Regions from separate parts of the Nocardia sp. NPDC051570 genome, predicted to be linked through region 2. Evidence: riboswitches for the same ligand, from Rfam matches in the RefSeq annotation. Region 2 holds a riboswitch; each other region holds the start of a gene.
The links. A riboswitch is a leader RNA that binds a small molecule or an ion and turns the genes downstream of it on or off. The one in region 2 is predicted to bind S-adenosylmethionine.

Region 1: another riboswitch for S-adenosylmethionine. It lies ahead of ACIA76_RS22865 (aminotransferase class V-fold PLP-dependent enzyme); the one in region 2 lies ahead of ACIA76_RS29495 (amino acid ABC transporter permease).
Region 3: another riboswitch for S-adenosylmethionine. It lies ahead of ACIA76_RS09030 (homoserine O-acetyltransferase); the one in region 2 lies ahead of ACIA76_RS29495 (amino acid ABC transporter permease).
Region 4: another riboswitch for S-adenosylmethionine. It lies ahead of ACIA76_RS28195 (rhodanese-like domain-containing protein); the one in region 2 lies ahead of ACIA76_RS29495 (amino acid ABC transporter permease).

Annotation. Positions count from the first base shown of each region.
Region 1 covers NZ_JBITDI010000009.1:7,082-10,284, forward strand. Annotated here, with positions in the region: gene ACIA76_RS22865 (aminotransferase class V-fold PLP-dependent enzyme) at 1-1,203, opposite strand, end outside; SAM riboswitch class IV at 1,250-1,363, opposite strand; gene ACIA76_RS22870 (LysE family translocator) at 1,576-2,196, shown strand; gene ACIA76_RS22875 (flavin reductase family protein) at 2,198-2,662, opposite strand; gene ACIA76_RS22880 (YbaK/EbsC family protein) at 2,774-3,203, opposite strand, start outside.
Region 2 covers NZ_JBITDI010000013.1:69,339-72,541, reverse strand. Annotated here, with positions in the region: gene ACIA76_RS29500 (amino acid ABC transporter ATP-binding protein) at 1-497, opposite strand, end outside; gene ACIA76_RS29495 (amino acid ABC transporter permease) at 494-1,435, opposite strand; SAM riboswitch class I at 1,447-1,540, opposite strand; gene ACIA76_RS29490 (SDR family oxidoreductase) at 1,696-2,556, shown strand; gene ACIA76_RS29485 (RNA polymerase sigma factor) at 2,513-3,203, opposite strand, start outside.
Region 3 covers NZ_JBITDI010000003.1:465,731-468,933, forward strand. Annotated here, with positions in the region: gene ACIA76_RS09025 (DUF3017 domain-containing protein) at 455-772, shown strand; gene ACIA76_RS09030 (homoserine O-acetyltransferase) at 776-1,927, opposite strand; SAM riboswitch class IV at 2,118-2,228, opposite strand; gene ACIA76_RS09035 (TetR/AcrR family transcriptional regulator) at 2,271-2,957, opposite strand; gene ACIA76_RS09040 (MFS transporter) at 3,116-3,203, shown strand, end outside.
Region 4 covers NZ_JBITDI010000012.1:81,358-84,560, forward strand. Annotated here, with positions in the region: gene ACIA76_RS28190 (O-succinylhomoserine sulfhydrylase) at 1-977, opposite strand, end outside; gene ACIA76_RS28195 (rhodanese-like domain-containing protein) at 974-1,396, opposite strand; SAM riboswitch class IV at 1,453-1,567, opposite strand; gene ACIA76_RS28200 (hypothetical protein) at 1,761-2,195, opposite strand; gene ACIA76_RS28205 (FAD-dependent oxidoreductase) at 2,463-3,203, shown strand, end outside.

The sequences.
Region 1 (3,203 bases), on a different contig from region 2:
GACGAGGGTGGCGATGGCCTCGATCAGGCGGTCGACGTCGGCGGCGGAGCTGCCCAGGCCGATGCTCGCGCGCAGGGCGCCGTCGACGCCGAGGCGGGCCAGCAGGGGGTGGGCGCAGAAGCGGCCGTCGCGGACGCCGATGGCGTGTTCGGCGGACAGATAGGCCGCGACGCGACCCGGTTCGAATCCGTTCAGGGTGAACGCGACGATGCCGACGCTGTCGGCGCTGTCCGGCCAGATGCGCAGGAATCGAACTCCCGCAATGGCTTCCAGACCCGCGCGCAGGCGGTCGGCGAGGCGGCGCTCATGCTCGATCGCGGTCCGTTCGTCGAGCGCGCCCAGCGCGTCGCAGGCCGCGGCCAGGGCGGCCACGCCGAGCACATTCGGGGATCCGGCCTCGTGGCGCTGCGGTGCGCAGGCCCATTCGGTCTCGGTCGTGCCGACCTCCTTGACCGCGCCGCCGCCCGCGAGATAGGGCTGCGCGGCGTCGAGCCAGTCGCGGCGACCGACCAGTACTCCGGCGCCGAACGGCGCGTACAACTTGTGACCGGAGAAGGCCAGGTAGTCGATGTCGAGGGCCTGCAGATCGATGCGTCGGTGCGGGGCCAGCTGCGCGGCGTCGACGAGGATGCGCGCGCCGCACTGATGCGCGATGGTGGCCAGCCGCTCCAGGGGCAGCACCTCGCCGGTGACATTCGACGCACCCGTGATCGCAAGCAGCGCGGCCGGTTTGGCGCACAGCTCGGCGACCACGCGGCGGACGGTCTCCTCGACGGTGTCGGCCGCGGGCACCACGCGGCGGCCGTGCCGGGTCCAGGGCAGGAAGTTGGCGTGATGTTCGATATCGAGCACCACGGTGTCGCCGGGCACGCAGGAGGCCAGCAGATTCAGCGAGTCGGTGGTGTTGCGGGTGAAGACGACGACCTGATCGTCGGCGCAGTTCAGGAAGCGGGCCACCGAATCGCGGCTGGATTCGTAGCAGTCGGTGGAGATGCGCGAGGCGTAGCCCGCGCCGCGGTGGACGCTGGCGTAGAAGGGCAGCAGTTCGGTCAGCCGGTCGGTGACCTGGGCCAGGGCCGGGGCGCTGGCGGCGTAGTCGAAGTTGGCGTAGACGCGAGTTCCGCCCTGTACCAACGGAACTCGCAGATCACATCCGGAGACACGGGCGAGCGGGGCACAGGTCTGATCGAGAATGGCAGTCATCGGGCAATCCCTTCGGATGAGGGACTCCGGGGATATCGATGGTCGGAGTCCGCGCTTGCCGCGCCCGGTCGGGCAGCAGCCTGGTCGTCACCCGGAGCACCCCGCCGCGGAGGAGGGTTGCCGGCCAGCAAGCCGGGGCTTCACGCTGGCACTCATGACCTGACCCGAGATTGACAGATGGCGTGCGATCTTGTCAACCCCGGCGAAGAGCGTGCCGGGGTACTGATGGAGGAGGGAACCAGGGGCGTGCCGGGGTACTGATGGAGGAGGGAACCAGGGGCGTGCCGGGGTACTGATGGAGGAGGGAACCAGGGGCGGAAGCCTCGGGGTAATTCCGTTGCTCGCGGCGCTGATCTGGGATTTCATGTGGCGATGAGCGTGTCGCTGGTGCTGGGGTTCGTCGGGGTCTGTGTGGTGTTATCGCTGACGCCGGGGCCCGATTCGTTCTTGGTGTTGCGGTACTCGATCGTCGGGCGACGACCGGCGATCACCTCCGCGATCGGGTCGGCGGTCGGGGGTATCGCATGGGCCGTCGTGGTGGCCGCGGGGGTGGCGACCCTGCTGGAACAGTCGGCGACGGCGTATCGCGTGGTCAAGGTGATCGGCGGAATCTACCTGGTGTACTTGGGCATTCGGACGCTGATCGCACAGCGGCGCGCTCGGGCGGTCGAGGCGGAGCGGTCGGCGCCACGGTCGGTGTCCACGCGCTCGGCGTTCGGCGCGGGACTGCTGTGCACGCTGCTCAATCCGAAGGTGGGGTTGTTCTATCTCGCGGTGCTACCGCAGTTCCTGACCGAGGCGACCTTCGCGCATACGCTGGCGCTCGGTGCGATCGAATCATCGGTCGCCGCAACCGAAATGGTATTGCTGGCGGTGGCGGCGGCCAGGCTCGCCACGCTGTTGCGCCGACAGCGGGTGCGCGATCGGCTGGAACAGATCAGCGGGGGAATCCTTGCGGTACTGGGGATCGGGACGGTCGCGTCGGCGGGCTGAGTCAGTGCAATCCGGTCGGCCGGTGGTACGTGCCGTTGTAGTAGAGCAGCGGTGCGGCGATCGGATGGTCGTCGGTGTTGTCGTGCACCCGGGTGACCAGGCCGACGACCAGGGTGTGATCGCCGATCGGGATCAGCTGGCGCACCGTGGCCCGGACCCAGATCGGGGTGCCGTGTAGTACCGGCTCGCCCGTATCGAGGGTGGTCCACAGCGAGCGGTCGGTGAAGCGCTCGTCCGCGGTGCGCGAAAACCGTTGGGCCAGATGCTGTTGATGTTCGCCGAGGAAGTGCACGACCAGCGAGTCGGCCGCGAGCATGGCCTCGATGCTGGAGGAGGTGTGGGCGATATTGAACGAGATGAGCGGGGGCTCGAGCGATAGTGAGGCGAAGGAGGTGGCCGTGAAGCCGACCGGCCCGGTCGCCGAATTCACCGTGACGATGGTCACTCCGGCCGGGTAGTGCCGCATCGCCGCGCGGTACTGCGTCGCGGTGATGCCACTCAGATCGTCGGGCGCCCGTAGTCGATCGGTCACAGCCCTAACCTACGTCGCTCGGGCCTGCGATATTCCGATCGTGGGTCAATCCACATCGATGGCCAGCCCCGCGGTGATGCGGACCAGTTCGGTGAACGAGGTGCGGAAGACGGTATTCGGATGTCCGGCGGCGGCCCAGAGTTCGCGGTGGCCCGACAGTGCGTTGTCCACGTAGGTGGGCAGATTGGTGGGATGGCCGACCGGTGCGACACCGCCGATGGGCTGGCCGGTCACCTCGCGCGCCACCTCCGCCGAGGCCCGGGTGAGGGTGCCGTCGAGCCGCTGCCCGGTGCGTTCGATATCGACCTGATGGGCGCCGGAGACCAGCAGCAATACCGGATCGTCGTCGAGCAGGAACACCAGCGATTTGGTGATCGCACCCACCGCCACCCCGAGGGCCTGGGCGGCCTGTTCGGCGGTGTGGGTGGGCTCGGACTGGGTGACGATCACGCCGTGGTGTCCGCGCGCGATGAGC
Region 2 (3,203 bases):
GCCAGCGCGCGGGCGATGGCCACCCGCTGCTGCTGGCCGCCGGACAGCCGTCGCGGATACTCCTGCGCCCTATCGGCCAGTCCGACCCGCTCGAGCAGATCGACCGCCTCCGCCTCGACCTCGGCGCGGGGACGGCGCTGCGCCGAAATCGGGGCCAGTGCAACGTTTTCCAGCACGGTCAGATGCGGGAACAGATTGAAGCTCTGGAATACGAAGCCGATGCGGGAGCGCTGGCGCAGGATCTCCCGTTCGCTGCGTTCGTGCAGTTTCGCGCCCTTGCGGCGATAGCCGACCAGTTCTCCGGCCACCCGCACGGTCCCCGCATCGACCTTCTCCAGGTGGTTGATCGTCCGCAGCAGCGTCGATTTGCCCGAACCCGAGGGGCCCAGGATCACCGTCACCTCGCCCGGGCGCACCGCGAGATCGATCCCGCGCAGCACCTCGTTGGCGCCGAACTGCTTGTGTACGCCCCGTAATTCGACCGTGTACGCGCTCATCGGCGTTCCCCCGTGATCTCGGCGAGCTTGCCGCGCACGCGCTGCCACGGTGTGCGCGGCAGCTCGCGATGGCCGCCCTTGGCGAAGTGGCGCTCGATGTAGTACTGCACGACGGTCAGCACGCTGGTGAGCACGATGTACCAGACCGTCGCCACCATCAGCAGCGGGACCACCCGGCCGTTGCGGCCGTAGATCACCTGGACCTGGTAGAACAGCTCGGCGATCGCCATCACCGAGACGATCGAGGTGCCCTTGAACAGGCTGATCACCTCGTTGGCCGCATTGGGCAGGATGCCGCGCATGGCCTGCGGCGCCACGATGGTGAAGAACTGCCGCCGCCACGGCAGGCCCAGCGATTTGGCCGCCTCCAGCTGGCCCGGATCCACGGAAATGATTCCGGCGCGGATGATCTCGGCCGAATACGCCGCCTGATGCAACGCCAGCCCGATGACCGCGGCGGTGAATCCACTGATCACCCCGTTCACATCGAAGCTGAAAAACGCGGGGCCGAACGGGATTCCGATCGACAGGCGCTTGTACAGATAGGCGATGTTGAACCAGAACAGCAGCTGCACGATCAGCGGAATCGAGCGGAACGCCCAGACATATGCCCAGGCGATCACCTGCAGCACAGGGACTTTCGATAATCGCGCCACGGCCAGCCAGATACCGAGCAGGAATCCGAACAGCGTCCCCCAGAAGGTGAGCTCCACGGTCAGCTTCAGCGCCGCGAGCACCGAATCGGCGGCGAAGTATCGGGCGAAGGTCGGCCAGTCCCAGCCGGGATTGGTCACCAGGCCGTGCGCGAACTGGGCCACCAGCACCAGCGCGACGACGGCGATCAGCCAGCGCCACGGGTGCCGGGTACGCGCCACCGGCAGGGTGTCCTCGGCCACCTCGACGGTGCCGGAGGGATCGATAGCGGCCACAGTGGTCATGGAATCGCGATCCTCCATCGGTCCTGGCGGTAGCACCCGCACCCGGCCCGCGGGGGGTTGCTGCGGTCTCGTCGAGCCAGATCTCTCAACCGCTCTGGATGGTGAATTCGAACGTATCGGACATCGGTGCGACTGTCTGCCGTCCCGATCAACGTGAATTCAATTGTTGGCAGCGGGTTTTCCCGTTTACCGACGGGGAATTCCGAGGGGGGAAACAGCACTGTGTACAACGATGTTCGCAATGGCTAGGGTGAACGTTCATGAAGGATCTGACCGACCGGATATGCCTCATCACGGGCGCGGCCAGCGGTATCGGCCGGGCCACCGCGCAGGCCGCCGCGCGCGCGGGTGCGCGCCTGGTGCTCACCGATATCGCCGCCGCGGGGCTGGCCGAAACGGTCGAGCTGATCCGCGCGGCCGGGGGTGAGGTGCTCGACGCGCAGACACTCGACGTCTCCGACTACGACGCGGTCACCGCGTGGGCCGAGCGGGTGCACGACGAGTACGGCAGCCTGGACGTGGTCATGAATATCGCGGGCCTCTCCGCCTGGGGCACCGTGGAGAACCTCGAACATCGGCATTGGCGCTCGATGGTCGAGGTGAATCTCATGGGGCCGATCCACATCATCGAGAACTTCGTCCCGCCGATGATCCGGGCCGGGCGTGGCGGACATCTGGTGAACGTCTCCTCGGCGGCCGGACTGCTCGCGCTGCCGTGGCACGCCGCCTACAGCGCCGCGAAGTTCGGGCTGCGCGGGGTCTCGGAGGTGCTGCGCTTCGAGCTGGAGCGGTACGGCATCGGGGTGAGCCTGGTCGTCCCGGGCGCGGTGCACACCCCGATGGTCAGGACGACAGAGATCGTGGGCGTCGATCCGGACGATCCGCGGGTGGCGAAGCTGCGCGGAGCCTTCGTCGGCCACGCGGCGACGCCGGAGCAGGTGGCCGATCGGATCCTCGCCGGTATCAGGCACAATCGCTATCTCGTGCACACCGCGACCGATATCCGAATCGGCTACTGGTTCGCCCGCAAGTTCGCCTGGCCCTACGAGATGGTGATGCGGTATGCGAACCGGCAGCTCAACAAGTTGCTCCCGGCCCAGGAGAATTCGCTGTCCCGGTGAGGTCGGCGCTGCGGCGGCGCAGGTGGTCGCGCTCGGCGGCGTTGCCGGTCCGCGCGAGGGCATCGGCGAATGCGCTTGCGGCCTCGGCGGTTCGGCCGAGCCTGATCAGCAGGTCGGCCCGGATCGCGTGGTAAAGGTGGTAATCCGCGAGCGGTAGTTCATCGACGAGCGCCAGCGCCGCGGCCGGGCCGTCGATCTCGGCGACGGCGACGGCCCGGTTGAGCGAGACGATCGGGCCGGGTGCGACCGCCGCGAGCTGGTCGTAGAGCCGCAGGATCTGATCCCAATCGGTATCGGCGGCGGTCGCGGCATCGGTATGTACGGCATTGATGGCGGCCTGGATCTGATAGGGGCCGGGGTGATTGCGGCACAGGCACTCTCGCACCAGCCGATGCCCCTCGGCAATGAGCTCGCGATCCCATCGGCCGCGATCCTGATCGGCCAGCGGCACCAGGGCGCCGTCGGCCGTGTGGCGGGCCGGGCGGCGGGCCTCGGTGAGCAGCATCAGGGCCAGCAGGCCGACGGCCTCCGGCTCATCCGGCATCAGTTCGACGAGCACGCGGCCCAGCCGGATCGCCTCGGCGCACAGGTCCCCACGCGTCAATTGCGTTCCGCTGGAGGCGGTATGGCCCTCGGTGAAGATGAGA
Region 3 (3,203 bases), on a different contig from region 2:
CACGCGCCAGGTCCTGGTCGGCGTGCGTCGGCTATGACCAGGACTCAGGCGCTGGATGCCGCGACGGCCTGCTCGATTCGAGTGGCCATCGACTCGCGACCGGAGAATGGGAGCGGGATATCGAATAGGGGCAAAGTTATCAAGTTGAACAGAAACGATGTTTCGCTATGCGTTCGATGCGACACACATTCCCATATGTTTGCTAGTTAGTAACTCTGGTTATATTCTACTTGTAGATTACAACTTGTCGGATCGGTTGGATGCGAGAGACCACGCCACGCGCGGTACGCCTTTCTCCCGCGTATCACACGGGGCGCCGGGGCACCCCGAGGCGCAGCCCCCCTGCCCGTGCATCGGGGTGACCCCGGCACCATTCGGCGAATTCCGAATTCCGCGCAGGCCCCCACTTGTCACCGATCACATATCCCCTCCGCGATGATGCGAGAATGTCGGCGTGACCGAAGCACCCGCGTCCCATGCCCATCAGCACGGTCCGGTCGGACGGTTCCTCCGGACGAATCTGCCCATACTCCTGGTGGTGGCCGTTCTGGTGGTGGCCGCGGTGCTTCTGGCCCAGGACCGTTGGCGGCGCGGGGCATTCGTGATCGGCGGTGCGACGCTGCTGGCGGCCGCGCTGCGGTTATGCCTGCCGACGCTGCGGGTCGGCGTGTTGGCCGTGCGCAGTAAGCCATTCGACGTCGGCGCCTATACGGTCCTCGGCGGCAGCATCATCGTGGTCGCGGCGACGATCAACAGCCTTGGGGTGACCTGACGCTCAGTCCCGCGCCTTGCGGGCGAGCTCCATCGTCTCGGCGAGCAGCTTGCCTACGGCCTCGGTTTCGGTGAGGAATCCGTCGTGCCCGTCGCGCGAGCGGACCACCTCCAGCTCCTTGCAGCCGGGCAGCAGATTCGCCAGTTCCTGTTGCGTGCGAAGCGGGTAGAGCCGATCGGAGTCGACGCCGCCGACGATGCACGGCACCGCGGTGGCGGCCAGCGCGGCCTCGATCCCGCCCCGCCCGCGACCGATGTCGTGCCGGTTCATCGCCTCGGTCAGCAGGACGTAGGTGGCCGGATCGAAGCGATGAATCAGCTTCTGCGCCTGGTACTCCAGATAACTCTGCACCGCATAGCGGCCGCCGTCGCGCGGATCCTCGTCGTCCTGCGCCGCATTCTCGAAGCGGTGGTCGAGTTCGAATTCGGTGCGGTAGGTCAGATGCGCGATGCGGCGCGCGAGCCCCATTCCGGTGGTCGGCGCGCGTCCGGTGCCGTGGTAATCGCCGTCCTGCCAATCCGGATCGGCCTTGATCGCGGCGATCTGGGTGGTCTGGGTGCCGATCTGATCGGCGGTGGCGCGCGCCCCGACGGCCAGCACGAGCGCGGCGCCGACCCGCTGCGGATGGCCGACCATCCACTCCAGCACGCGCATGCCGCCCATCGATCCACCCACCACGGCCGCGAGGCGATCGATGCCCAGCAGGTCGAACAGCGCCACCTCGGCGGCTACCTGATCGCGAATGGAGATCTCGGGAAACCGGGCGCCCCAGGGTCGTCCGTCCGATGCGAGCGAGGTGGGGCCGGTGCTGCCCTTACAGCCGCCCAGCACATTGGTAGCGATCACGCACCATTCGCGGGTGTCCAGCGGGGCGCCCGGACCTACGCTGCCGTCCCACCAGCCGGGCAGCGGATGCAGTTCGTCGGGCGCGCCGACGACATGCGAATCGCCGGTGAGCGCGTGCTCGACCAGCACCACATTGTCCAGATTCGGGGACAGCTCACCCCAGCGCTGCACCGCGAGTTCGACGTCCTGGATCACCGCGCCGTTCTCGAGGCGCAGGTCGCCGATGGCGATCGTCTCCAGGCGACCGTCGGGCGGGGGCAGCAGCGCGGCCGCCGTCTGCGGGGTGCTCGACTCGATGCTCACGGTCACCGGGCCGCCGCCGTTCGAAAAGAACACACGATTTCGATGGTAGCGACAGGGTGTTTGCCCTCGATGTGCATGATTCGGGGCGCGGTCGAGTTACTCATGGGCCTGCTCCAATGGGACGCCGAACTGGGCTTGCTGGTGTTATCGGACTTCAACAAGCGAACAGCAACAACACATGGTGGGGACCTCCTGATCGTGGCGCTTGCTCCCGGCCCTCGGGAGCCCGGTCATCACCCGGAGCACCCCACCGCAACAGGAGGGTTGCCGGCCAGCGAGCCGGGGCTTGGCGCTGGCGCTCATGACCTTCCCGCGATAGTAACCGATCGCCGAGACGGGGCGCGAACGGCTACCGCGCAGCACCGCTTTCGGCCGATCCCGAGGCCGAACATCCCCGAGTCAGCGGGAGCACGCAGCGCTGCACGAATTCGTCGAAGGCGCCGCGGACCGCGCAGATGGCCGCATGTGCGGAGTCCATGGGGTCGCGGTCCGGCAGCGTGGCGTCGCATTCGATCCCGGTGCGCATGATCGCGTTCCAGGTCCCGGCGATCAGCCGGACGGTCATCGAATCCGGATCCGCGCCGATGCGCTCGGCCAGGGCGGAGTGGATCTCGATGGTCTTGGTGTCGGCGATGTCCATGCTGCGCGCGCGCACGGTCGGGCTGGTGCGCATGATCCGCTGCATGTGCTGGAACCACTCGAAGGGCAGTGTCTGCCCGGCGATGCTGGCATTGGTCACGGCCAGGTACGTGTCGAACAGGGCCTGCAGCTCATTGCCCGTCACTGGCTGTTTGCGCAGCTCGTCTCCGATGAGCTTGGCGAAATCCACCAAGGGCGCGAGGACGATGTCCTCCTTCAACTCGAAGTAGCGGTTGACGGTGCGCGGGGAGACGTCTGCGGCGTCGGCGATCTGCTCGACGGTGGTCGCGTCGAAGCCGTGCGCGTCGCACATCCGCAGCGCGACTTCGATGATCCGGCGTCGAGTCTGCTGCTTCTTGCGTTCCCGCAGGCCGGGCTGGGCTGGTGACTCGAGCATGGTCCCAGTCTATCGCCATCGGCTCTTATTGTGACGAGAGACGCCAAATGTCAGTCTGCGACATTTTTCTCTTGACGCCAATTGTCCTCAGGTGCCAGGATTGCTGACACGTTCCAATGATGCGACGGAACTGCTTACTTCCACTCAGGAGTCCCCACATGACCGACATTGGGACCGCAGAACTCGCTCCCTCTCAGACCTCGACCCGGCCGAAGGGTCCGGCCCGCTGGTGGGCCCTCGGCGTAC
Region 4 (3,203 bases), on a different contig from region 2:
CCGGCCGCCAGCTCGAAGGTGACGACCGTCCCGCCGCCCGACATCTGCTCCCGGGCCAGCGCGTACTGCGGATGCGACTGCAGGAACGGGTATTTGACCCACGCGACGGCCGGATGCTGCTCGAGGAATTCGGCGACCTTGTGCGCGGCCTGCACCGAATGACGGACCCGCAGCGGCATGGTCTCCAGGCCCTTGAGCAACGTCCACGCATTGAACGGGCTCAAGGCCGGACCGGTATGGCGCATCAGTGTTTTCACCGGACCGTCGATGTAGTCCTGCGCGCCCAGGATCGCCCCGCCGAGCACCCGGCCCTGGCCATCGATGTGCTTGGTGCCCGAATACACCACGACATCCGCGCCGAGATCCAGACTGCGCTGCAGCAGCGGGGTGGCGAAGACGTTGTCCAGCACCACCTTCGCGCCCGCGGCGTGCGCGAGCTCGGACACCCGGCGCACATCCACCAGCGTCTGCATCGGATTGGACGGGGTCTCGAAGAACACCGCCTTGGTGGGCTGCGACAGCGCCCGCTCCCACTGGTCGAGATCCTCGCCGTCGACGAAGACGGTCTCCACGCCCCAGCGCGGCAGGATCTCGTTGCACACCACGAAGCAGGAGCCGAACAGGCTGCGCGCGGCCACGAGTCGATCACCGTTGCCGAGAAGCGCTCCGAGAGCGACGAATACGGCCGCCATACCGCTGGCGGTCGCGAAACAGGCCTCGGCGCCCTCGATCAGGCGCATCCGCTCCTCGAACATCGCGACCGTCGGATTGCCGTAGCGCGAATAGACGAAATGCTCGATCTCGCCGGTGAACGCGGCCTCGGCCGCCTCGGCGCTCTCGTAGACGAAGCCGGAGGACAGATACAGCGCCTCGGCCGTCTCCTCGAAACCCGAGCGCCGCAGGCCGCCGCGCACGCCGATCGTCGCCGGGCCGACGCCCTCGGGCAGTGGTTTGTCGAATGCGCCGCCGGTGATCACGACTGCCGCCACGGCAGTCCGAGGGCGCGCCAGCCGGCGCCGCCACGATGTCCGTCGGCGTCGAGCGGACCCTCGAAGCCCTCGAGCACGTTGTAGGAGGGTTCGTATCCGGCGGCGGTCGCGGTCTTCGCGGCGCCGATCGAGCGCTGGCCGGAGCGGCACAGGAAGATCACCGGGGCATCACTGTCGGCGGCGCGGTCGGCGAGGACCTGCCTCAGCTGGTCGGTGAACTGCGGATTCGGCGATCCGCTGCTGTCGACCCATTCGATCAGCGCGGTGGGCCGGTCGATTCCGGCGGTATCCGGCACGCCGACGAAGCGCCATTCGGCCTCGGTGCGCACATCGATCAGGACCGCATTCGAATTGTCGCGCAACAGTTCCCAGGCCTGCTGGGGAGTGATATCGCCCGCGTAGCTCATGACCGTCCCTCACAGCAGCTGCGGTATTTCTCGTTCATTCGATGAACCTCCTCGCGAATCCGCACTTGCCGCGCCGGTATCGGCGCGTGGCCAGGTCGTCACCCGGAGCACCCCACCGCGGAGGAGGGTTGCCGACCAGCGAGCCGGGGCTTGACGCTGGTACTCATGACCTGAAAGTGAGAGTGCCTGGTCACCGGGCTTTATGTCAAACCCCGGCGAAGAACACGCCGGGGTCCTAGGGGAAACAAGCACGCCGGGGTCCTAGGGGAAACAAGCACGCCAGGGTCCTAGGGGAAACAAGCACGCCAGGGTCCTAGGGAAACAGGCACGCCGGGGTCCTGAGGAGAACAAGCACGCCGGGGCCCTACGGGGAGCAAACAAGCCATTGGTCGTTCGGCCTGCTCAGATTCCAGGTGGCGGTCTGCTCGCGGCCGTCGATCCTGCTGGTCACCGTGGCCCGGGCGCGGGCGCCCTCGACGGTGGTGTCGCGGACGTTGGCGATCTCGACCTGTTTGCCGAGGGCGTCGGGACCCAGCGGGGACTTGGCGGCGTCGAAGCCGGGGCAGACGGTGGTCGCGCGGCGCTTGGCATCCGAATCCGCTTGGGCCGTAGCGAAATTGCGGATGGCGACGGCCACACGATCGGAATCTGTGACATTGTTCTCAGCCGGGCGCAGCACGCCGAGCAGCACCACGCCGCCGATCAACAGCAACGCCACCACAGCGGCCGCGATGAACGGCACCGCGGACCGCGGGGCCTCGCGCTGGTCGATCTCAGTGGGTTCGTCGGCATCGGTCATGCAGACATCATCGCTGGTCATTGATAGTGGTCCGAATCACACTCGGTATTCCCGGCCGAGTCCGGGAATACCGGCCATAGCCGCCACCGATAGAATCGCTGGAACCCGGCTTCGGCCGGTGGGATCGGCTCCCGGGCGCAGCAACGACGCAGCATCACGGGATGACGACAACCGGGTGCAGACCCCGGTCCCGACGTCAACTTAGCCTAAGCTAAGAACGACGGCTAAGACATGACGACAGATTCTCGACCAGAGGTGCGCGTAAGAATGACCGAACACAGTGCAGCGACCCGCCCACTGCGCATCGCGATCGTGGGCGCCGGACCGGCCGGAATCTATGCCGCGGACGCGTTGATGAAGTCCGAGGCGCAGGTGAGCATCGACCTGTTCGAGCGGATGCCCGCCCCGTTCGGTCTGATCCGCTACGGCGTCGCGCCGGATCATCCGCGCATCAAGGGCATCATCACCGCGCTGCACAAGGTGCTCGACAAGCCGCAGGTGCGCCTGCTGGGCAATATCGACTACGGCTCCGACATCACGCTGGTGGAACTGCGCCGCTTCTACGATGCGGTGATCTTCTCCACCGGCGCCAATGCCGATCGCGCGCTGAGCATTCCGGGCATCGACCGGGACGGCTCCTACGGCGCCGCGGACTTCGTGTCCTGGTACGACGGACATCCCGACGTGCCACGCGACTGGCCCCTGGAAGCGGAGAAGGTCGCCGTGCTCGGCGTCGGCAACGTCGCCCTCGACGTGGCGCGGGTACTGGCCAAGACCGGTGACGAGCTGCTGCCGACGGAGATCCCGCCGAACGTGTACGAGGGCCTGCGCGCCAACAAGGCGCTCGAGGTGCACATCTTCGGCCGCCGCGGCCCGGCGCAGGCCAAGTTCACCCCGCTGGAGCTGCGCGAGCTGGACCATTCGCCGAATATCGAGGTCATCGTCGATCCGCAGGATATCGATTACGACGAGGGCTCGGAGGCCGCGCGCCGGCATTCCAAGCAGGTC